DNA from 3 places in the Pseudomonas edaphica genome. Region 1 is predicted to be linked to each of the others. Evidence: predicted binding sites of a transcription regulator. Region 1 holds the regulator's gene; each other region holds the start of a gene.

What was found. The regulator FliA, encoded in region 1, starts transcription of late flagellar genes. The targets are predictions, from matches to a motif close to CTAAAGTTTNNNNNNNNNNNGCCGNTAA.
Region 2: a site for FliA is predicted at 3,278-3,305, ahead of ACQY47_RS00405 (methyl-accepting chemotaxis protein). Genes of this name have one in related genera too.
Region 3: a site for FliA is predicted at 4,675-4,702, ahead of ACQY47_RS15510 (methyl-accepting chemotaxis protein). Genes of this name have one in related genera too.

What each region holds. Positions count from the first base shown of each region.
Region 1 is NZ_OZ255725.1:5,184,680-5,192,218, reverse strand. Features, by position in the region: gene ACQY47_RS23725 (flagellar motor protein) at 1-351, opposite strand, end outside; gene ACQY47_RS23720 (protein-glutamate methylesterase/protein-glutamine glutaminase) at 351-1,466, opposite strand; gene ACQY47_RS23715 (chemotaxis protein CheA) at 1,515-3,740, opposite strand; gene ACQY47_RS23710 (protein phosphatase CheZ) at 3,752-4,540, opposite strand; gene ACQY47_RS23705 (chemotaxis response regulator CheY) at 4,559-4,933, opposite strand; gene fliA (RNA polymerase sigma factor FliA) at 5,102-5,842, opposite strand; gene fleN (flagellar synthesis regulator FleN) at 5,839-6,672, opposite strand; gene flhF (flagellar biosynthesis protein FlhF) at 6,778-7,539, opposite strand, start outside.
Region 2 is NZ_OZ255725.1:80,348-87,886, forward strand. Features, by position in the region: gene ACQY47_RS00380 (LysR substrate-binding domain-containing protein) at 1-173, shown strand, start outside; gene ACQY47_RS00385 (MmcQ/YjbR family DNA-binding protein) at 170-523, shown strand; gene ACQY47_RS00390 (amidase) at 528-1,814, opposite strand; gene ACQY47_RS00395 (DUF1294 domain-containing protein) at 1,936-2,319, opposite strand; gene ACQY47_RS00400 (undecaprenyl-diphosphate phosphatase) at 2,316-3,146, opposite strand; gene ACQY47_RS00405 (methyl-accepting chemotaxis protein) at 3,371-5,005, shown strand; gene pnuC (nicotinamide riboside transporter PnuC) at 5,181-5,744, shown strand; gene ACQY47_RS00415 (AAA family ATPase) at 5,741-6,262, shown strand; gene ACQY47_RS00420 (FAD-dependent oxidoreductase) at 6,283-7,404, shown strand; gene ggt (gamma-glutamyltransferase) at 7,398-7,539, opposite strand, start outside.
Region 3 is NZ_OZ255725.1:3,448,808-3,456,346, reverse strand. Features, by position in the region: gene ACQY47_RS15525 (YifB family Mg chelatase-like AAA ATPase) at 1-809, shown strand, start outside; gene ACQY47_RS15520 (TetR/AcrR family transcriptional regulator) at 992-1,570, opposite strand; gene ACQY47_RS15515 (ABC transporter six-transmembrane domain-containing protein) at 1,682-2,596, shown strand; gene ACQY47_RS15510 (methyl-accepting chemotaxis protein) at 2,600-4,576, opposite strand; gene ACQY47_RS15505 (LysR substrate-binding domain-containing protein) at 4,743-5,663, opposite strand; gene ACQY47_RS15500 (NorM family multidrug efflux MATE transporter) at 5,800-7,203, shown strand; gene ACQY47_RS15495 (putative bifunctional diguanylate cyclase/phosphodiesterase) at 7,333-7,539, opposite strand, start outside.

The DNA of each region.
Region 1 (7,539 bases):
GTCGACCAGCAATTGCAGGCCTTTTCGTGCATAGCTGTCGGGCTCGGCATCGGCCACGCCTTCCAGGCCCAGCAGGCCTTCCTTGCGCGCGGTGAGGCTCCAGTTGACGACACGGTCAATGCCGCCCGGCAAGTCCACGCGCGGCGGGAAGATAATCCACACCAGAATCTGCATGGCGCGCTTGAACGAACTCAGCGGCGACTGCAACAGCGCCGCGCCCACGGTGCCGCCAATCACGATCAGCGCCGCCGGGCCATTGGCCAAGGCGCCGAGGTGGCCGCCTTCCAGGTAGTTGCCGCCGATAATCGCGACAAACGCCATGGTGATGCCAATCAGGCTCAAGACATCCATCAGAGACAGGCCTCCACCAGATGTTTGCCGATGTCGTCCAGGCTATAAACCGCGTCAGCCAGGTCCGCCTTGACGATGGCCATGGGCATGCCATAAATCACGCAGCTGGCTTCGTCCTGCGCCCAGATCGCGCTGCCACCCTGCTTGAGCAGGCGTGCGCCTTCACGGCCGTCGGCGCCCATGCCGGTGAGTACCACCGCCAGAACTTTGTCGCCGTAGGACTTGGCCGCCGAGCCGAAGGTGATATCCACGCACGGCTTGTAGTTCAAGCGCTCGTCGCCCGGCAGGATTTTGATCGCGCCACGGCCGTCGACCATCATCTGCTTGCCGCCCGGTGCCAGCAGCGCCAGGCCAGGACGCAGGATGTCACCATCCTCGGCTTCCTTGACGCTGATGCGGCACAGCTTGTCCAGGCGCTCGGCGAAGGCCTTGGTAAAGGCGGCGGGCATGTGCTGGATCAACACAATCGGCGCCGGGAAGTTGGCCGGCAGTTGAGTCAACACGCGTTGCAAGGCCACCGGGCCGCCAGTGGATGTACCAATGGCGACCAGCTTGTAGGCTTTGCGCTTGGGCGCAGGCGAATGCGCGCTCGGTGCCGGGGCCCGCACCGGCGCCACTGCGGGCCGGGCTATCGGTGCCGGGGCCGGGCGAGCAAACGTCGAGGTGCTCGGCGTCGGCGCGGCAACTGGCGCAGGCGCACTGAACAGGCTGCGACGGTTACTGCGCGAAATGCTGTGCACCTTCTCGCACAGCATCTGCTTGACCTTGTCGGGGTTGCGCGAGATGTCTTCGAAATTCTTCGGCAGGAAGTCCACCGCACCCGCGTCCAACGCATCCAGGGTCACCCGGGCGCCTTCGTGGGTCAGCGAGGAGAACATCAACACCGGGGTCGGGCAGCGCTGCATGATGTGCCGGACTGCGGTGATGCCATCCATCATCGGCATCTCGTAGTCCATGGTGATCACGTCCGGTTTCAACGCAATGGCTTGATCAATCGCCTCTTTACCGTTGGTGGCCGTGCCGACCACCTGGATGGTTGGATCGGCGGAAAGAATTTCCGAGACGCGGCGGCGGAAGAAACCCGAATCGTCCACCACCAGGACCTTGACTGCCATAAACACTCCGTTAGGCGGGGCGGGCACTACCGCCCTGCCCCACCAGAATCAAATACGCCGAGCGGCGTAACGCTTGAGCATGCTCGGAACATCAAGAATCAGCGCGATCCGACCGTCACCGGTGATGGTCGCACCCGACATGCCTGGGGTTCCCTGCAGCATTTTGCCCAAAGGCTTGATGACCACTTCTTCCTGGCCCACCAGTTGATCGACCACAAAGCCGATGCGCTGGGTGCCCACGGACAGAATCACCACATGGCCTTCGCGCTGCTCTTCATGCTTGGCCGAAGCCACCAGCCAGCGCTTGAGGTAGAACAGTGGCAACGCCTTGTCGCGCACGATCACCACTTCCTGGCCGTCCACCACGTTGGTGCGTGACAGGTCGAGGTGGAAGATCTCGTTGACGTTGACCAGCGGGAAGGCGAACGCCTGGTTGCCCAGCATCACCATCAGGGTCGGCATGATCGCCAAGGTCAACGGCACCTTGATGACGATCTTGGAGCCCTGGCCCTTGGTCGAGTAGATATTGATCGAGCCGTTGAGCTGGCTGATCTTGGTCTTCACCACGTCCATGCCCACGCCACGGCCGGACACATCGGAAATCTCGGTCTTGGTCGAGAAGCCCGGCGCGAAGATCAGGTTGTAGCATTCGGTGTCGGTCAGGCGGTCGGCGGCGTCCTTGTCCATCACGCCGCGCTTGACGGCGATATTGCGCAGAATTGCCGGGTCCATGCCTTTGCCGTCATCGGTAATCGACAGCAGGATGTGGTCGCCTTCTTGCTCCGCCGCCAGAATCACCTTGCCGTTGCGGGACTTGCCCGAGGCTTCGCGTTCTTCCGGGGTTTCGACGCCATGGTCGACGGCGTTGCGCACCAAGTGGACCAGCGGGTCGGCCAGGGCCTCGACAAGGTTTTTGTCGAGGTCGGTTTCTTCACCCACCAGTTCCAGGTTGATTTCTTTCTTGAGCTGGCGCGCCAGGTCGCGAACCAGACGCGGGAAGCGGCCGAAGACTTTCTTGATCGGCTGCATGCGCGTTTTCATTACGGCGGTCTGCAAGTCTGCGGTGACCACGTCGAGGTTCGACACGGCCTTTTGCATGGCTTCATCGCCGCTGTTCAGGCCCAGGCGCACCAGGCGGTTACGCACCAGCACCAGTTCGCCGACCATGTTCATGATGTCGTCCAGGCGCGCGGTATCAACCCGCACGGTGGTTTCGGCTTCACTGGCAGGCTTTTCGGCTACCGGCGCCGCTGCGGCACGCGCAGGTGCGGCAGCCGGTGCCGGTGCGGGCTTGGCAGCCACAGGCGCGGCGGCTTTGGCTGGCGCAGGTTTGGCAGCCACAGGCGTTGCAGTCGCTGCTGCGGCCGGGGCCACTTCAGAGAACTTGCCTTTGCCATGCAACTCGTCGAGCAGCGCTTCGAATTCGTGATCGGAGATCAGGCCGTCAGCGGCAGGCTCAACGCTGGCAGGCGCAGCGCTGGCGGCAGGTGCGGCTGCGATGGCGGCGACTTCCGGCAAGGCTTCGGCAGCAAACGTGCCCTTGCCATGCAATTGGTCGAGCAGTGCTTCGAATTCGTCGTCGGTAATGTCGGTGGCGCTTGTAGATGTGGCAGACGCAGCAGGCGCTGCCGACTCAGCAGCAGGTGCCACGGCGTCCGGCGCAAACTGGCCTTTACCGTGCAACTGGTCGAGCAGGGATTCGAATTCTGCGTCGGTAATGTCTTCGCTGGTCGGCACGGCAGGCGCAGCCACCGCTTGCGGTGCTTCAGCTTCGGCTTTCACCGCGCTCAGGGAGTTGAGCAGCTGTTCGAACTCGCTGTCGGTCACATCCGGCTCGGCTTCAACCTCAGGCTCAGGCGCGGCGACCGGCGCAACCGAGGTATCGGCAGGTTCGGCCAGGCGTGCCAGCGCAGCCAGCAGCTCCGGCGTGGCGGCCGTGATCGGCGCACGCTCGCGCACCTCGCTGAACATGCCGTTGACCGCATCCAATGCTTCGAGAATCACGTCCATCAGTTCCGAGTCGACGTGACGCTCACCCTTGCGCAGGATGTCGAACACGTTCTCGGCGATGTGACAGCACTCCACCAGCTCATGGAGCTGGAGGAAGCCGGCGCCCCCTTTTACAGTGTGAAAACCGCGAAAAATTGCATTGAGCAGGTTCGCATCATCCGGTCGGCTTTCCAGCTCGACCAGTTGTTCGGACAGTTGCTCTAAAATTTCGCCGGCCTCTACAAGGAAATCCTGAAGGATTTCTTCATCGGCGCCGAAGCTCATGTGGGTGCTCCTTAGAAGCCTAAACTGGATAACAGGTCATCTACGTCATCCTGACCTGACACAACGTCTTCACGTTTATCGGCATGAATCTGCGGACCTTCACCCTTGGCGAGATGTTTTTGTGGATCTTTTTCCGAGAGGATCGCTGCGCGGTCATGTTCGATGCCGGCAAAACGGTCGACCTGGCCGGCCATCAGCACCAATTTGAGCAAGTTGCTTTCCACTTCGGTGACCAGTTGGGTCACGCGCTTGATCACTTGACCGGTGAGGTCCTGGTAATCCTGGGCCAGCAGAATGTCATTGAGGTTGCTGGCCACCGTGCGGTTTTCCTGTTCGGTGCGCGACAGAAAAGCCTCGACCCGACGCGCCAACTCACGAAACTCCTCAGCCCCCACTTCCCGGCGCATGAAGCGGCCCCAGTCAACGCTGAGCGCCTGAGCTTCGGTGGCCATGCCATTGACCAAGGGCGTGGCGTTTTCCACCAGGTCCATGGTGCGGTTGGCCGCCGCCTCAGTCAGCCGGACCACATAGGACAGGCGTTCGGTGGCATCGGTGATCTGCGAGATTTCTTCGGCCTGGGGCATGTGCGGGTCAATCTGAAAATTGACGATTGCACTGTGCAGCTCGCGTGTGAGCTTGCCCACTTCCTGATACAGGCCGCGGTCACGGGTCTGGTTAAGCTCATGGATCAACTGCACCGCGTCGCCGAACTGGCCTTTTTCAAGGCTGTCGACCAACTGGTGAGCATGCTTTTTCAGGGTCGATTCAAAATCGCCCTGTGACGTTTCTTTATGCTCCATAGCTCCCCCGTGGTGACATCAGCCGTGGATGCGTTCGAAGATTTTTTCGATCTTCTCTTTCAAGGCCAATGCAGTGAATGGCTTGACCACGTAACCGTTAACCCCGGCCTGGGCGGCTTCGATGATCTGTTCACGCTTGGCTTCGGCGGTCACCATCAACACAGGCAAGCTGCGCAGTTTTTCATCGGCGCGCACGTGACGCAGCAAGTCGATACCGGTCATGCCCGGCATGTTCCAGTCGGTTACCAGAAAGTCGATGCTCCCGCTGTTGAGGATCGGAATCGCCGTCAGGCCGTCATCCGCCTCGACCGTGTTGGTGAACCCAAGGTCACGCAACAGGTTTTTTATGATCCGCCGCATCGTTGAGAAGTCATCAACGATGAGGATTTTCATGTTCTTGTCCAATTCGACCTCCAAGCAGTCTTAAACGCGCCCAGCACCTGGACGCGCCATTTCAATCAACAGGCGTTACACAAAAAGGACTGCCCAGGGCACCACGGCACGAACCCGCAAAAGCGTAGAGCCTTTGCGGTAGCGTCTGCAGTGTCCCCACACTGCCTGTCAGCGCGCGCGCCACTCTCCCAATCGCCCCCGCAAGCGGGCGGCGCACTGGCTATGCAGCTGGCTGACACGCGATTCGCTGACCCCCAGGACCTCACCGATTTCCTTGAGGTTCAGCTCTTCGTCGTAGTACAGCGCCAACACCAGTCGCTCACGCTCCGGCAAATTGGCAATCGCCTCCGCCAACGCGCTCTGGAAACGTTCGTCTTCCAGGTCGCGCGACGGTTCCAGATGTGCACTCGCGCCGTCCTCGTGCAGCCCTTCGTGTTCGCCGTCCTGCAAAAGGTCGTCGAAACTGAACAGGCGGCTGCCCAAGGTATCGTTCAAAATCCCGTAGTAATCGTCGAGACTCAATTGGAGTTCGGCCGCAACTTCATGATCTTTAGCGTCACGACCGGTTTTTGCTTCAATTGCACGAATTGCGTCACTGACCATACGCGTATTGCGATGTACCGAACGCGGCGCCCAATCCCCTTTACGCACTTCATCGAGCATCGCACCGCGTATGCGAATACCCGCATACGTCTCGAAACTCGCGCCCTTGCTCGCGTCGTATTTGGTCGACACTTCGAGCAGGCCGATCATGCCGGCCTGGATCAAGTCCTCAACCTGCACACTGGCAGGCAGGCGTGCCAGCAAGTGATAGGCAATGCGCTTGACCAAGGGCGCATAGCGCTCGATCAGTTCGCCCTGACTGTCACGTGCCGACTTTTTGTAAAGGTTGTAGCCGCTGGATGTCATAGCACAGGTCCCGCGCTCGTCTGATGCACCAATCGCTCGACGAAAAACTCCAGATGCCCCCGAGGGTTGGCAGGCAACGGCCAAGTATCGACCTTCTGAGCAATAGCCTTGAACGCCAATGCGCACTTCGAACGAGGGAACGCTTCATAGACTGCACGCTGCTTTTGCACAGCCTTGCGCACACACTCGTCATAAGGAACTGCGCCCACGTATTGTAAGGCGACATCGAGGAAGCGATCCGTGACCTTGGTCAACTTGGCAAACAGATTTCGCCCTTCCTGCGGGCTTTGGGCCATGTTGGCCAGCACGCGGAAGCGGTTCATGCCGTAGTCACGGTTAAGCAGTTTGATCAGGGCATAGGCGTCGGTGATCGACGTGGGTTCGTCGCACACCACCAGCAGCACTTCCTGGGCTGCGCGCACGAAGCTGACCACGGACTCGCCGATCCCGGCGGCGGTGTCGATCACCAGCACATCGAGGTTGTCGCCGATGTCGCTGAACGCCTGAATCAGGCCGGCATGCTGCGCCGGGCTCAGGTGCACCATGCTCTGGGTGCCTGAGGCAGCCGGCACGATGCGAATGCCACCGGGGCCTTGCAGCAGCACATCGCGCAGCTCACAACGGCCTTCGATCACATCGGCAAGGGTGTGTTTGGGTGTCAGCCCCAGCAGAACGTCCACGTTCGCCAGGCCCAGGTCAGCATCCAGCAGCATGACGCGACGGCCAAGCTCTGCCAGGGCCAGGGACAAATTCACTGACACGTTAGTTTTCCCGACGCCACCTTTGCCGCCGGTCACCGCGATCACCTGTACGGGATGCATGCTGCCCATTTTATTTCTTTACCTTGTCTTGCTTAGACGCAGGCTACATGGCTTGGCCGCGTGAATCGCTTGCAGACCATCGATGTAGATACATTTCACGGTGTTCATCCTGCCTCACCCCACCCGCTTAGCCGGGTTGTGGTAAAGGTCGGCGAACATATCGGCCATCGCTTCCTCGCTAGGCTCTTCTTGCATTTGCACGCTGACAGCACGGCTGACCAACTGATGACGGCGCGGCAGATGCAAATCATCCGGGATCCGCGGCCCGTCGGTCAGGTAGGCAACCGGTAACTCATGACTGATCGCCAGGCTCAACACCTCGCCCAGGCTCGCGGTTTCGTCGAGCTTGGTGAGAATGCAACCGGCCAGGCCACAGCGTTTGTAGCTGTGGTAGGCAGCGGTAAGAACCTGTTTCTGGCTGGTGGTTGCAAGCACCAGGTAATTTTTCGACTTGATGCCACGCCCGGCCAGGCTTTCAAGCTGCATGCGCAGTGCCGGATCGCTGGCTTGCAGGCCGGCCGTGTCGATCAACACCACGCGCTTGCGCAGCAGCGGGTCGAGCGCATTGGCCAGGGACTGGCCCGGGTCGACGTGGGTCACTGTCACATTGAGGATGCGGCCCAAGGTCTTGAGCTGCTCCTGGGCGCCGATGCGATAGCTGTCCATGCTCACCAGCGCGATGTTCTGCGCGCCGTACTTGAGCACATAACGCGCGGCCAGCTTGGCCAGGGTGGTGGTCTTGCCCATGCCGGCGGGGCCGACCATGGCAATCACACCGCCCTCTTCCAGCGGTTCGATTTCCGGCGTGGCGATCATGCGCGCCAGGTGCGCCAGCAACATGCGCCAGGCTTGGCGCGGCTCTTCGACTTCAGCCGT
Region 2 (7,539 bases), 1.4 Mb from region 1:
GCGAAGAGGAGCTGGCCAGCGGCCAATTGGTGCAGTTGCTGCCGCAATGGTCTTCGCCGGGCGGCTGGTTGCAGGCGGTCTACCCGCACCGCCGTGGCGTGTTACCGGCGATTCGGGCCTGGATCGACTATCTGGAAGAAGCCTTCAAGGGTTGCGGAGACCGTTTGCTATGAAGATGAGCGAAGCACAAGTCGCGGCATTCTGCCTGGGCCTGCCCGGCGCGCGGGAAGACTACAAGTGGGGCGGCGTGCGCGTGTTCTCGATTGCCGGCAACAAGATGTTCGCCCTGCAGAACCTGCGCGGTGACTCGCTGGCGTTCAAGGTCGACAAGGAGCTGTTCCTCGGCCATGTGGACCGCCCTGGCATCCACCCCGCGCCGTACCTGGCGCGGGCGCAGTGGGTGATCATGAACACGCCCTACCCGCTGGGCGCCGAGGAACTGCGTGGCCTGTTGCAGCGCTCGCACCAGTTGGTGGTAAGCAAATTGCCCAAGCGCGCGCAGGTGGGACTGAAGCTGGATTGATGGTTCAACGCGCAAACGGCAGTGCGCGCTCAATGGCCCTCGCCGCCGCCAGCGCCAAATGCTCGTGCCAGGGCCGTGCAACGATCTGTACACCCACCGGCAAACCCGAGTCAGCAGTACCGGCGCGCACCACCACACAGGGCCAGCCGGCCAGGCTGTATGGCAGCGTATGGCTGAACAACCCTGGCCGGGCGGTGCCCAGCAGCGGCGCCGGGGCCGCGTCAACCGGGCACAGGATAATGTCGTAGTCCGCCATGAACCCCAGCATGGCACTGCGAAACTGATCCCAATCCGAGAGCAACTGTATCGCCTGTGCCCCGGAGCCTTTGCCCATTGCCCAGTAGCGCTCGGTAATATCGCGAGCATTACGCAATGCCGAAGGGAACGCCTGACGGACCACGACGCCCGCACCTGCCAGCAAGTCGGCAGCCACCTGCAGCGTGACCTGGGTACACGTGTCTATCGGTTCGATGCCGCCCTCGCTGTACCAGGCGACGCGCAAACCATTCAGTGCCTGTGGAGGCATATCCGGCAGCGGCATTGGAATCACCCCACAATCGTGCCCATCCTCACCGGCGATCACCCGGAACACCAGGTCCAGGTCTTCGACATGCCGGGCCATCGGGCCGATCTGGCTGCGGCTATCACTCAACCCACCCGGGTGATCGAAAACCCCGGTGTTGGGCACCCGGCCCGTGGTGGGCTTCAAGGTACTGACTCCGCAAAAATGCGCCGGTATGCGCAGGCTGCCACCCGAATCGCTGCCCAGCCCCAGCGGCGAAAGGCCGGCAGCCACCGCAGCAGCTTCGCCACCGCTGCTGCCGCCGGGGCCATGGGACAGCGCATGGGGGTTACGGGTAGCGCCGTAGACCGGGTTATCGGTCACTCCACCGCCACCGCCCGGCGGGCAGTTGCTTTTACCCAAAAGAATGGCGCCGGCCGCTTTCATGCGCGTCACTGCAACAGCATCGTGCTGAGGACAATAATGAGCCCGATCAACCAGACCCGCTGCCGACACCACCCCACGGGTATCGAAAACATCTTTGACCGTGAAGGGAACGCCCTGCAACACGCCGCCATACTCGCCTTGGGCAATAGCACGATCAACCGCCCAGGCATCGGCCAACGCCGTATCGGCACAGACCTGCACCAGCGCGTTGACCGAGGGGTTGAGCGCCTCGATACGCGCAAGGTAAAAACTGACGATGGCGGTGGAAGTAAACTTGCGTTGTTGAATCAGCGCTGCAAGCTCAGTTGCCGAATGATGAAGCAATGAATCTGAAAAAGACATTCGTGTGGGCCCCGTGCGCTCAAGTGCCCGAAGCATAACGCGAGCCTGTTGCTGGTTTACAGGGCCGTCTGGGTAAGCTGCCTCCCGCAATCGCGTAGGAAATATCCCAGACGCATCAACACTATAAAACCGAGAGCAGCGTGCCGCCCAGGAACAGCTGGTCCAGCCAGAACACTTGGTGCAGCAACACAATCACCCAGAACAGCACCTGATACGACACCTTGCGCGTCTTGTGGCGAAACACCTGCTGGGCAATCAGCGCCCCCGGCCAACCGCCCGCCAGCTCCACGGCATGCAGGATATTTTCGCGCACGCGCGGGCCTTCGGCTTGGGCCTTGCGTTTGTCGCCCCAGTACAGGAAAAACGCCACCACGCTGACCACGCCATAGGCGGCCAGCGGGATCAGCGTCTCGCCGCGATACCACAACAGTGCCGCGCCAGTCAGCGGCGCGGCGCACAACAAAACAAAGATGAACACCTTCAAGCGCGGGTGTTGAATGCTCATGGCTTGACCGCCGTCCAGTCGATCCAGCCAAACTGCCAGGTCGCCAGGATCACCAGGCCAAACGCAATCCGATACCAGGCAAACGCCGCGTAACTGTGGCTGGCGATAAACTTGAGCAACGCCTTGACCGCAATCATCGCGAAGATGAACGAGGTGACAAAGCCGATGGCAAACACCGGCAAGTCATCGGGCTGGAACAGGTGACGGTACTTGTAGCCCGAATACACGGCAGCGCCGACCATGGTCGGCATGGCCAGGAAGAACGAGAACTCGGTGGCGGTCTTGCGCGACAGGCCGAACAACAGGCCGCCGATAATGGTCGCGCCGGAGCGCGAAGTGCCTGGAATCATTGCCAGGCACTGGGCCACACCGACCTTGAGCGCGTCTTTCCAGGTGATCTCATCCACCGTTTCAGCGTGCACTGCATGTTGGCGGCGCTCGGCCCACAGCATGATCACCCCGCCCACCACCAGCGCGGTGGCCACCGTGATCGGGTTAAACAGGTAATGCTTGATCAGGTCGGCAAAAATCACCCCCAACACCACCGCCGGCAGCACTGCGATGATCAGGTTGACGGTAAAGCGCTGGGCGTTGCGCTGGGTCGGCAAGCCGATCACCACGTCGAGGATCTTGCGCCGAAACTCCCAGACCACCGCGAGGATCGCGCCCAGTTGAATAATGATGTTGAACGCTTCAAAGCGTTCTCCGCCGAAGCCGATCAAGTCGGCGACGATAATCTGGTGCCCGGTGCTGGAGATCGGCAGGAACTCGGTCAGCCCCTCCACCACGCCAAGAATCAATGCCTGTATGGCGGTCCAAAAATCCATGTATCCCCCAAAGGTCATGCGCTGCGGCATGCCTTGTCTGTCTTTTTAATGTTCACTGACCACGTGCAATCGTGATGCGCTGCGGATTTTCACCAGCCGTGCGCAAAAATTTCGTGAAAAATCAGGGAGTACTCAGGTTTTTCGATTACAGGCCGAAAGCCTATCAGACAAGCTGGAATTGTCGATGCAGCACACAATTATAAAAAGCACGGAGTGACAGGACGATGAACAGTTTGCGCAGCATGTCGATCAGCCGCCGTCTTTGGCTGATCCTGATAGTCGCCGTGTTGATGCTGCTAACCTTGGGGCTGTTGATGCTAAAGCAGATCCATGGCGACCTCTACCAGGCCAAACGCCAGCAGACCCAGCACGTGGTGCAAACCGCCAGCGGCGTGCTGGCTTACTACCAGAACCTTGAAAAAACCGGCGTTCTCACCCGCGAGGCCGCGCAACAGCAAGCCCTCAGCGCAGTCCGTGGCTTGCGCTACGACCACGATGATTACTTCTGGATCAACGACCTGACGCCCGTGATGATCATGCACGCGGCCAACCCCAAGCTCGACGGCCAGAACCTCTCGGCAATCCGCGACCCGGACGGTTTTGCGGTGTTCAATGAATTTGTGATCCTGGCCAAGGCCAAGGGCGCCGGCATCGTCAACTATCGCTGGCCCAAACCGGGCGCCGACGCGCCGGTGGAGAAGACCTCGTATATCCAACTGTTCGAGCCGTGGGGCTGGATTATCGGCTCGGGCGTGTACGTGGACGATGTGCAGGCCGAATTCACCGGCCAGGTGTGGAAAGCCTCATTGATCGGCCTGGGCATTGCGCTGCTGATGGCGCTGTTGGTGATCCTGATCGCGCGCAGCATTGTGCATCCATTGCAGACGGCAGTGAATGCCATGGGCAATATTGCCAGCGGCGAAAGCGACCTGACCCGCACCCTCGACACCCACGGGCGCGACGAGGTCACTCAATTGTCGCAGCACTTCAATAGCTTTACCGCCAAGCTGCGCCAGGTGGTCGGCCAATTACAGGAGTGTGCCAACGCGCTGGGCCAATCTTCCACGGAACTGGGCACCAATGCCAGCCAGGCCCACGACCGTAGCCAGCAACAATCCCAGCAGATGGAGCTGGTGGCTACCGCGATCAACGAAGTGACCTATGGCGTGCAGGACGTGGCAAAAAATGCCGAGCATGCCGCCAGCGAAATGCGCGACGCCCAGGCCCAGGCGCAGCAGGGCCAAGTGAATATCGACGGCAGCCTGCAACAGATCGACCAGCTCTCCAGCACCATCAGCCAGGCCGTGGAGGTGATCCGCACGCTGTCCAGCGAAAGTACACAGATTGGTGGTGTGCTGGAAGTGATCCGTTCGATTGCCGACCAGACCAACTTGTTGGCCCTCAACGCCGCCATCGAGGCGGCGCGTGCCGGTGAACAGGGTCGCGGGTTTGCCGTGGTCGCCGATGAAGTGCGGCTGTTGGCCCAGCGCACGCAGAAATCCACCGCCGAAATCCAGGTGATGATTGAGCGCCTGCAAGGGCATTCGGAAGCAGCGGTCAAAGTGATCAGCGACAGCCACAGTGCCTCGCAACTGACCATTGAACAAGCTGGCCAGGCAGGTGCGAGCCTCACCGCCATTGGCCAGGCGTTGCGCAACCTCAATGGGCTGAATGCCTCGATCGCCAGCGCGACCTTGCAACAGGCGCACGTGGTGGAGGATATCAACCAGAACGTCACCCAGGCGGCGGGTTTGTCCCACAGCACGGCGCTGGCGGCGGAGCAGTCCAGTGTGGCGAGCGCGCATTTGCGTGGGTTGAGTGAGCAGCTTGGAGGGTTGTTGCGCCAGTTCAAGATCTGAGGCGAGCCCCTGTGGGAGCTGGCTTGCCTGCGATAGCATCACCTCGGTAAATCAGCCACACCGAGGTGATGCTATCGCAGCGGTGCGACGATTCGACAAGCCAGCTCCCACAGTGTGAAGATGCCTCACCTCTGGTTACAATCACCGCCCTCACCCACTCTCCCAAGGAACCGCCATGTCCGGGCTTGAATTGTTCGCCGCCGCCCTGGGGGTGATCGCTGTCTGGCTGACGGTCAAGCAAAACCCCTGGTGCTGGCCCATCGGCCTGGTGATGGTGCTGCTCTACACCTGGGTGTTCTTCGACGTAAAACTCTATTCCGACATGCTCCTGCAAGTGGTCTACGCCGCCCTGCAACTCTACGGCTGGTGGCAGTGGACCCGCGCCGGTGAGGTCGCGCAGGGTCGCCAGGTCACCAGCCTGGGCTGGTCCGCGATCATGGTCAGCCTCACCGTCGGTGCCGTGTTCAGTGGCCTGCTCGGCGCCGCCATGGCCCACTGGACCGATGCCGCGCAACCCTGGCTCGACGCCGCACTCACCGGTTTCAGCCTGGTGGCGCAAATGTGGATGGCGCAAAAACGCGTGCAATGCTGGCCGCTGTGGATCGCCGTGGACGTGATCTTCGTCGGCCTGTTCCTCTACAAAGGCCTGTACCTCACCGCCGCGCTGTATGCACTGTTCACCGTGATCGCCGTGCAGGGCTGGCGTGAATGGCGCGCCGACCCGGCGTTGCACGCATGAAAGTGGTGGTATTGGCCGGCCCCGAATCCAGCGGCAAAAGCTGGCTGGCCGCGCAACTGCACGCCCGTTTCGGTGGGCTGATGGTGGGTGAATACGTGCGCTACTTCATCGACCATTACCAGCGCGACACCACCCTGGCGGACATCCCGGCCATCGCCCGTGGCCAACTGGCCTGGGAAGACGCTGCGCGCGCCGAGCAGCCTCGCCTGCTGATCCTCGACACCCACCTGCTGACCAACAAACTCTGGAGCCAGACCCTGTTCGGTGATTACCCGGCGTGGCTGGATGATGAGTTGCTGGCCCGCCATTACGACCTGCACCTGTTGCTGTCCCCCGAGGACGTGGAATGGAGCGCCGACGGCCAGCGCTGCCAGCCGGAACTGGCGGATCGCCGGGTGTTTTTCCAGGGCAGCCTGGACTGGATCGAACAGCATCAGCAACCCGCCCTGGTGATTCGTGGCGACTGGGAAGCACGCCGCGCCATAGCCTTTGAGGCGGTGGAGCAACTGCTTGCCTAGCCGTGCCGAGGACAACCCATATGAATACCTCACTGCGTATCGCCATTGTCGGCGCCGGCCCCGGCGGTTTGACCTTGGCGCGTATCCTCCACCGCCACGGCGTGGCCGCCTGCGTATTCGAACGCGAACGCGGGCCGCTGGAACGCCCCCAGGGCGGCACCCTGGATCTGCATGTCGAATCCGGCCAACTGGCGCTGCAGCAGGCCGGGCTGGAAGACGCCTTCCGGCGTATCGCGCGCTATGAAGACCAAGGCGCGCGCCTGATGGATCAGCACGGCCATCTGCTGTTCGAAGCCCCCAACCCCGATGACGGCGAGCGCCCGGAAGTCGACCGCACCCAGTTGCGCCAGATCCTGCTGGATTCGCTGCCTGAAGGCTGTGTGCAATGGGGTGTGAGCATCAATGACATCCGCCCGGCCGGTGTTGCACGCTGGACACTGCATCAAGGCGAGATCACCCACGGCCCCTTCGACCTGGTGGTCGGTGCCGATGGCGCCTGGTCCAAACTGCGCCCATTGCTCTCGCCCTACCTGCCGCAGTACAGCGGGCTGACGTTTATCGAATTCGGCATCGATGATGTCGACCGCCAACACCCGCACATTGCCACGCTGGTGGGGCGCGGCAGCCTGCAAGTGCAAGGCGGCGCCAAGGCGATCATCGTGCAGCGCAACGCCCATGCGCATCTGCGCGGGTATGCGATTTTTCGCGTGCCCACCGAGTGGGCAGCCGACCACCTCAGCCTGCCTGCACTCAAGGCTCAGTTTGCAGGCTGGCACCCGGACATTCTGGCGCTGTTTGAAGCGGCAAATGAAAGCGTCCTGGCCAGGCACATCCACGCCCTGCCGGTGGGCCATCGCTGGGTCCACCGCCAGGGGTTGACGTTGATTGGGGATGCGGCGCACCTGATGTCGCCGTTTGGCGGCGAAGGCGTGAATGCCGCGATGCTCGATGCGGCCGAACTGGCCCAGCAGTTGCTCCACACGCCTGACTGCTCAGCCGCAGTGCAGGCGTATGAAAACCACATGTTCGAACGGGTGATACCGGCAGCCCAGGGCAGCGCCGAGGGCGCCGCCATCCAGTTATCCCACGACAGCCTGGCGCTGTCCCTGGCCTTCCTGAATCAACACCTCACACCTCAGTAACCGAGCGACAACCCGGTATTGCGGCGTGGGTCGTTAGCCCCGTAGAAACGGTTGTTGCCCACCGGCTTGCCACCCAGCGAAGGCGCACCCACCAGGATCGCCGCCAAGTGGTTGGCATCCTGGGGGCCGGCAAAC
Region 3 (7,539 bases), 1.7 Mb from region 1:
GCCTGCCTGGTTTGCTGCCGCCCTTGAGTGAGCAGGAAGCCCTGGAAGTGGCGGCCATTCAGTCAGTGGTCAGCCTGGCGCCGTTGAGCCATTGGCCGCACCGTCCGTTTCGTCAACCGCACCATTCAGCGTCGGGGCCGGCGCTGGTGGGCGGCGGGTCAAAACCGCAGCCGGGGGAAATTACCCTGGCCCATCATGGCGTGCTGTTTCTGGATGAGCTGCCGGAGTTTGATCGCAAGGTGCTGGAAGTGCTGCGCGAGCCGCTCGAATCCGGGCATATCGTGATCTCCCGCGCCCGTGACCGAGTGAGTTTTCCGGCACGTTTTCAATTGGTGGCCGCCATGAACCCCTGCCCTTGCGGCTATTTGGGCGAACCCAGCGGGCGCTGTCGGTGTACGCCGGAGCAGATTCAGCGTTATCGCAACAAGCTCTCAGGGCCGTTGCTGGACCGGATCGACTTGCACCTGACCGTGGCACGGGAGACCACTGCGCTGAACCCGACCCAACACACTGGCGATAATACGGCGACGGCTTCGGCGCAGGTGGCAGAGGCTCGAGAACGCCAGCAAAAGCGCCAGGGCTGCGCCAATGCCTTTCTGAATCTGCCGGGGTTACGCGAGCACTGCACACTGGCAAAAGCCGATGAAGGCTGGCTGGAAAGCGCCTGCGAGCGACTGACCTTGTCCCTGCGCGCAGCCCACCGGCTGCTCAAGGTAGCGCGCACCCTGGCGGACCTTGAGCGGGTTGAAAACATTGCCCGGCATCATTTGCAGGAGGCCTTGCAGTACCGGCCTGCGGCAGTCGGCTAGCGCTTAATGAACGCAAATTCTGTGGCATGTGGGCTTTTGTGGCGAGCGGGCTTGCCCCGCGTTGGAGTGCGAAGCGCTCCTGATCCGGCCAATACGATTCAACCGGTAGAGCCGGGGCCGCTGCGCAGCCCAACGCGGGGCAAGCCCGCTCGCCACAGTAAAATGGTGTAAATACCGAGCCCTTATGCGGAGAAACCCAACAGCAGCTGCGCCACTTCCATGACCTCATCCAGTACCGCCTCGGCCGATTCCACAGACGGCTTGAGCATCAGGTCATCGGCATACCCCATCGCCAACGCGAAGATTTGCCGGGCCGCGCGTTGCGGCGAGTCGCAGCGAAAAATCCCCTCAGCCACGCCTCGCTCAATCACCTCAGCCAGCATGCCTTGCCACTGCGCGTTGATTACCAGATACGCCTGGGCCATTTGCGGGTCGTGCATGGCTTCGTCCCAGGCATCCAGCCACAACGCCCAGCCGGCATCAGCGGTGCTCGGCAGGCAATCACCTAAAAAACCCACCAGCGCCTCAAGTGGCTGAGCATCTGCCAAGGGCTCGCGCACTTCATCCAATTGCTCATTGGCAAAGCGCACAAAGGCTTCGCGACGCAGTTCGTTCCAGTCGCTGAAGTAGTGATAAACGTGGCTGCGCGACAGGCCGGCATGCTCGGCCAGGTCGCGGGTGGACACATCGGCAAAGCCCTTGCTGCGAAACAGCTCCAGGGCAGCGGCGATGATCTGGTCTTTACGGTCGATACGCGACATGGGCAATTCCTTAGGCGCCGGTAGATAAGCGGCGCTTGCTTTTTGAGCGATCGCTCAAGGATACTTGAGCAGTCGCTCAATAATAGCGTCTATCACTCCTCTGGTGCACCCATGTCATCCGTGACCCCGCAAATCCTGATTGAAGAAAGCAAGAAAATCGGCCAGCAGTCCGCCGGCCAAACGCTCAAGGCAATTGCCAAGGCCTACCCCGGCAAGCTGTTCTGCACGCTGTCACTAGTGGCGCTGGAGAACGCGCTGCTGCTGGCCTACCCACTGTTTGCCGGGTTTGCGGTGGACTCGATTATTCGCGGCGATGCCACCAGTGCGCTGTTCTATGCACTGGTGGTGATGGCGTTCTGGGTGGTCGGCGCAGCGCGGCGGGCGCTGGACACGCGCACCTTTACGCGGATCTACGCCGACCTTGCGGTGCCGGTGATTCTCAACCAGCGCCTGCAGAACCACAGCACCTCAAAATCCGCCGCACGGGTGGTGCTTGCGCGCGAATTCGTCGACTTCTTTGAAAAGCACGTGCCGATTATCGCCACGGCGCTGGTCTCGATTATTGGCGCGGCGGTGATGCTGATCGTGATTGAGCCTTGGGTCGGCCTGGCGTGCCTGGCCGCCCTGCTGCTGTGCGTGACGCTGCTGCCACGCTTTGCCCAGCGCAACCAGGAACTGCATGAGCGCCTGAATGATCGCCTGGAGAAAGAAATCGGGTTAGTCGAAAAAGTCGGCGCACCGACCTTGCGTCGCCACTACCACGTGCTGTCACGCCTGTGCATCTGGCTGTCTGACCGCGAGGCCGCCGCGTACCTGTTTCTCGGCACGCTGGCAGCCCTGCTGTTTGTGGTCGCGATCAGCCAGTTGGCTTTGTCGCCGGCGGTCAAGGCCGGCCACATCTACGCGGTCATGACCTACCTGTGGACCTTCGTCACCAGCATGGACGAGGCACCGGGGATGGTCGACCAATTGGCGCGCCTCAAGGACATCGGCAAGCGCGTGGACCCAGGCCTGGGCGAGCATTAAGCCTTAACGAAAACGGTCGACCTCCTGCCGCAAGCCTGCCGCCAGGGTTTCCAGTTCCTTGGCGGTAATGGCCAGGTTCGACACCACTTCGCGCTGTTCGCTGTTAGCCAATGCGATGCTTTGCAAGTTGCTGCTCAGCACGTTGGCCGTGCTGCTCTGCTCCTGGGTCGCGGTGGTAATGGCAGCAAATTGCTGGCCTGCCGAACGGCTTTGCTCGTCGATGCGCGCCAGGGCCGAAGCGACGTCGGCGTTGCGCGACAGGCCTTCCTGCATCAACACGTTGCCATGCTCCATGGTGCTGATGGCGTTGCCGGTTTCCTGCTGGATGCTTTGGATCATCACCGAGATTTCGTCGGTGGCCTGGCGCGTGCGCGAGGCCAGGTTGCGCACTTCGTCGGCAACCACCGCAAAGCCCCGGCCTTGTTCACCGGCCCGCGCCGCCTCGATGGCGGCGTTGAGCGCCAGCAAGTTGGTTTGCTCGGCAATCGAGGTGATCACGCCGACGATTCCGCCAATTTCCTGGGAGCGCTGGCCCAAGGTGTTGATCACCGTGGCCGTGCTGTTGAGGGCGGTGGCGATATGCTCCAGCGACGACGACGCCTCTTGCATTGAGGTGCGGCCAATACGCGTTTGCTGGGCGTTTTCCTGGGCCAGTCGCTCGGTATTGCCCATGTTGTCGGCGATGTTCAGCGAGGTGGCGCTGAACTCTTCCACTGCGCCGGCCATGCTGGTGATTTCGCCGGACTGCTGCTCCATGCCCTCATAGGCCCCACCCGACAGGCCGGACAACGCCTGAGCCCGGCTGTTGACCTCTTCTGCCGCTTTGCGAATATGCGAGACCATGGTCGAAAGCGCCTCACCCATCTGGTTGAAGCTGCTCGCCAACTGGCCGATTTCATCATGGCTGGACACATTCAAGCGTGCGCTCAAATCGCCGGCGCCCAAGGCTTCGGCCTGGCGCACCAAGTCGCTCAAAGGCTGCAATTTGCTGCGCAGCAACCACACCGCTGCGCCTACTGCCAGCAACATCGCCAGCACGCTGCCGATCACCAGGCGAATGCCGACCGCCCACGTGACTGCACGTATTTCGGACTTCGGCATGCTCGCCACCACCGACCACGGCCCGCCTTCAAACGGCACCGCAACGCTGTAGAAGTCTTCGTCCTTGTCGCTCCAGAAGCGGCCTTTGCCTGGGTTCTTGGCCAGATCAAGCATCACCGGAACCGCCTGATCCAGCGCCTGCACACCCGCCGGTGGCACCAGCCAGTGCTTCTGTTCGTCCAGCAAGGCAAGTGAGCCAGTCTGGCCGATACGGAAGCGCTTGAGGTTGTCGAACTGGGCCTTCTGCTCATCGGTGTAATCAAAGCCGATAAACAACACGGCGATCACCTTGCCGGCGGCATCGCGCACAGGGCTGTATTGGGTCATGTAGGCGCGATCGAACAACACCGCCCGCCCGATGTAATTCTGCCCGGCCAACAGGCGCTGGTAGGCCGGATGCTGGTGATCCAGCACAGTCCCGATGGCGCGATTGCCATCTTGTTTGGTCAGGGAGGTACTGATGCGAATGAAGTCTTCGCCACTGCGCACAAACACAGTGGCCACGCCGCCGGACATCTGCTTGAACTCGTCCACCTCCGCGAAGTTGTTGTTCAACACCTCATCGCCCAACAGCAGACTCGGGGTCTGCACACCGGCCACGGCGACCTGCTGGTCCGGGCGCACACTCAACCCGGCGCCAAAGCGCTTTTCAAACAGCCCGCTCAATCGCTGAGTACTCTCGCGCAAGGTGCTGTGGAAGGTGTTGAGTTGATCGGCCAGCAAGCGTGCCTCGCTGGCCAGGTGTTCCTCGCGGGTGTCGAGGTTGGCCGAGTCGAGGGAACGCAGGGCAAAAACCGTACTGCCGCTGATGACGACGGCCAAAATAACGGCCAAAGCGAGGCCTAACTGAGAGGCGATCCGAGCGCGAGGTTGAGACATGACAGCTCCTGGCCGAGGCCAGGATCATCCTGATCTCTTAGCGCAGCTCGGCAAATTATCTGGTGGGAAACGCTGGAAACGGGGGTTCCAACACACCTTCTTCGGCAAGCGCGGGCAATACTTGAGCGATTCACAGGGGTATCGCGCAAACGATTGCACTGAAGATCTAGGCCAGGCGTTCAACCTGGGGCAATTCCATAGCGTTGACTTCGCCTTGAAGAAACTCCGCCAATCGCCGCAAGCGCTCGCCACCGGGACGGGTTTTCGGCCACACCAGGTAGTAATTTTCCCCACTGGCCACCGCCGTCGGCCACGGCAGGCTCAAACGGCCCTGGGCCACATCTTCGGCCACCATCAGCAAATCGCCCATGGACACGCCGTAACCCCGCGCGGCGGCGATCATGCCCAACTCCAAGGTATCGAACACCTGCCCACCCTTGAGCGACACCTGGGACGACAACCCCATGCGCTCCAGCCAATTGCGCCAGTCACGGCGGTCGGGTGTGGGGTGCAGCAGCTCGGCGCTTGCCAATCGTGGGACGTCCCACGGCCCGTCATTGAGCAGGTTGGGCGCACCCACCGGAATCAGCAACTCGGGGAACAGGTAACAGGCCTCCCAGTCCGCCGGAAAGTGCCCGTAGCTCAGTAATACAGCGCAGTCGAAGGGTTCCTGGTTGAAGTCCACTTCATCCACGCTCATCCATGCACTGGTCAGTTGCACTTCATTGCCAGGCTGCAAGGCGCGAAAGCGACTGAGCCGCGCCAGCAACCAGCGCATGGTCAGGGTCGATGGCGCCTTCATGCGCAGGATGTCGTCTTCGGCGTTCAGGGTGTGGCAGGCGCGTTCCAGCGCCGCGAAGCCTTCGCGCACGCCGGGCAAGAGTAGGCGCGCCGCTTCGGTGAGCTGCAGGTTGCGGCCACTGCGCTGGAACAGGCGGCAGGCGAAGTGCTCTTCGAGCGTACGAATATGCCGGCTGACAGCACTTTGCGTGATGGAAAGCTCATCCGCCGCACGGGTAAATGAGTTGTGCCGGGAGGCGGCTTCAAAGGCGCGCAAGGCATACAGCGGCGGTAGACGGCGTGCCATAGAAGAACCCCCTCAGATCAATACCCAACCCTACCATGAGTTTTAATCATGCGAATGATCGCTTTTATCCTTTTGTGTAATGCCTCGGGAGCGCCGAGAATCAGCCCTTTCCCAACCCTCTGACTTTTTGAGTGTGATGATCATGCAACATCCGGTGCGTACTGAACTCTGGGCCATTCTGCGGCTGTCGGGGCCGTTGATTGCCTCACAGTTGGCGCACATGCTGATGGTGCTGACCGACACGCTGATGATGGCCCGCCTGAGCCCCGAAGCCCTGGCCGGTGGCGGCTTGGGCGCGGCGAGCTATTCGTTCGTGGCGATCTTCTGCATCGGTGTGATTGCCGCCGTCGGCACGCTGGTCGCCATCCGTCATGGCGCCGGTGACATCGAAGGCGCCACTCGCCTGACCCAAGCAGGTCTTTGGTTGGCGTGGTTGATGGCGTTGGTGGCCGGCTTGCTGTTGTGGAATCTCAAGCCCGTGCTGCTGATGTTCGGCCAGACCGAAACCAACGTGCAGGCGGCTGGGCAATTCTTGACCATCCTGCCGTTCGCCCTGCCCGGCTACCTGAGCTTCATGGCCTTGCGCGGTTTCACCAGCGCCATCGGCAAGGCAACGCCGGTGATGGTGATCAGCCTGGGCGGCACGGTACTCAACTACTTGCTCAACCATGCCTTGATCGAAGGCATGTTCGGTCTGCCGAAGCTCGGCCTGATGGGCATCGGCCTGGTAACAGCGATCGTCGCCAACAGCATGGCCCTGGCGCTGATGTGGTACATCCGCAGCAACCGGGCTTACGCAGCCTACCCGCTCGGCGCGGGCCTGCTGCGCCTTAACACTCAGTATCTGCGTGAGCTATGGCGCCTGGGCCTGCCGATTGGCGGCACCTATGCGGTGGAGGTCGGTTTGTTTGCCTTCGCGGCGTTGTGCATGGGCACCATGGGCAGTACGCAATTGGCAGCGCATCAGATTGCCCTGCAAATCGTTTCGGTAGCGTTCATGGTGCCGGCGGGGATGTCCTACGCGATCACCATGCGCATCGGTCAGCATTACGGCGCCGGGCAATTGTTGCAGGCGCGCATGGCCGGGCGGGTCGGCATCGGTTTTGGCGCGTTGGTGATGTTGGGATTTGCCGTTGTGCTGTGGCTGTTTTCCGATGCGCTTATCGGGCTGTTTCTGGACCATAACGACCCAGCCTTCCACGACGTCATCGTGCTGGCGGTCAGCCTGTTGGCCGTGGCGGCGTGGTTTGAGTTGTTCGACGGCGTGCAAACCATTGCCATGGGCTGTATTCGCGGGCTGAAGGACGCCAAGACCACCTTCCTGGTGGGTTTGGGTTGCTATTGGCTGATCGGCGCGCCGTCTGCTTGGTTGATGGCGTTCACCCTGGGCTGGGGCCCAACTGGCGTGTGGTGGGGTTTGGCGCTTGGGCTGGCGTGTGCGGCCGTCAGCCTGACGTGGGCGTTTGAGGCGAAGATGAAGCGGATGATTCGGCAGGAGCCTGAAGTGCGCGCGCAATTCCCGGCCATGCAACCAGACTAGAGAATGTACTCGGTCAATGTGGGAGCTGGCTTGCCTGCGATGGCGGTGTGTCAGATGCCAAATTGGCTGGCTGGCCCACCGCTATCGCAGGCAAGCCAGCTCCCACATTTTTGATTGGGTTTACAACCTTCAGCCCAGCAGCGCCTGCTGGCTCTTGCCGAACGTCAAATACTCCACCAGCTCCGGCAACGGCAACGGCTTGCTGATCAGGTAACCCTGGGCCTGATCACACCCAAACAGCCGCAACAACGCCAGCTGTTCAGGGGTTTCCACCCCTTCGGCCACCACTTCCAGGTTGAGGTTGTGGGCCAGGTTGATCATGGCATGCACCAGCTT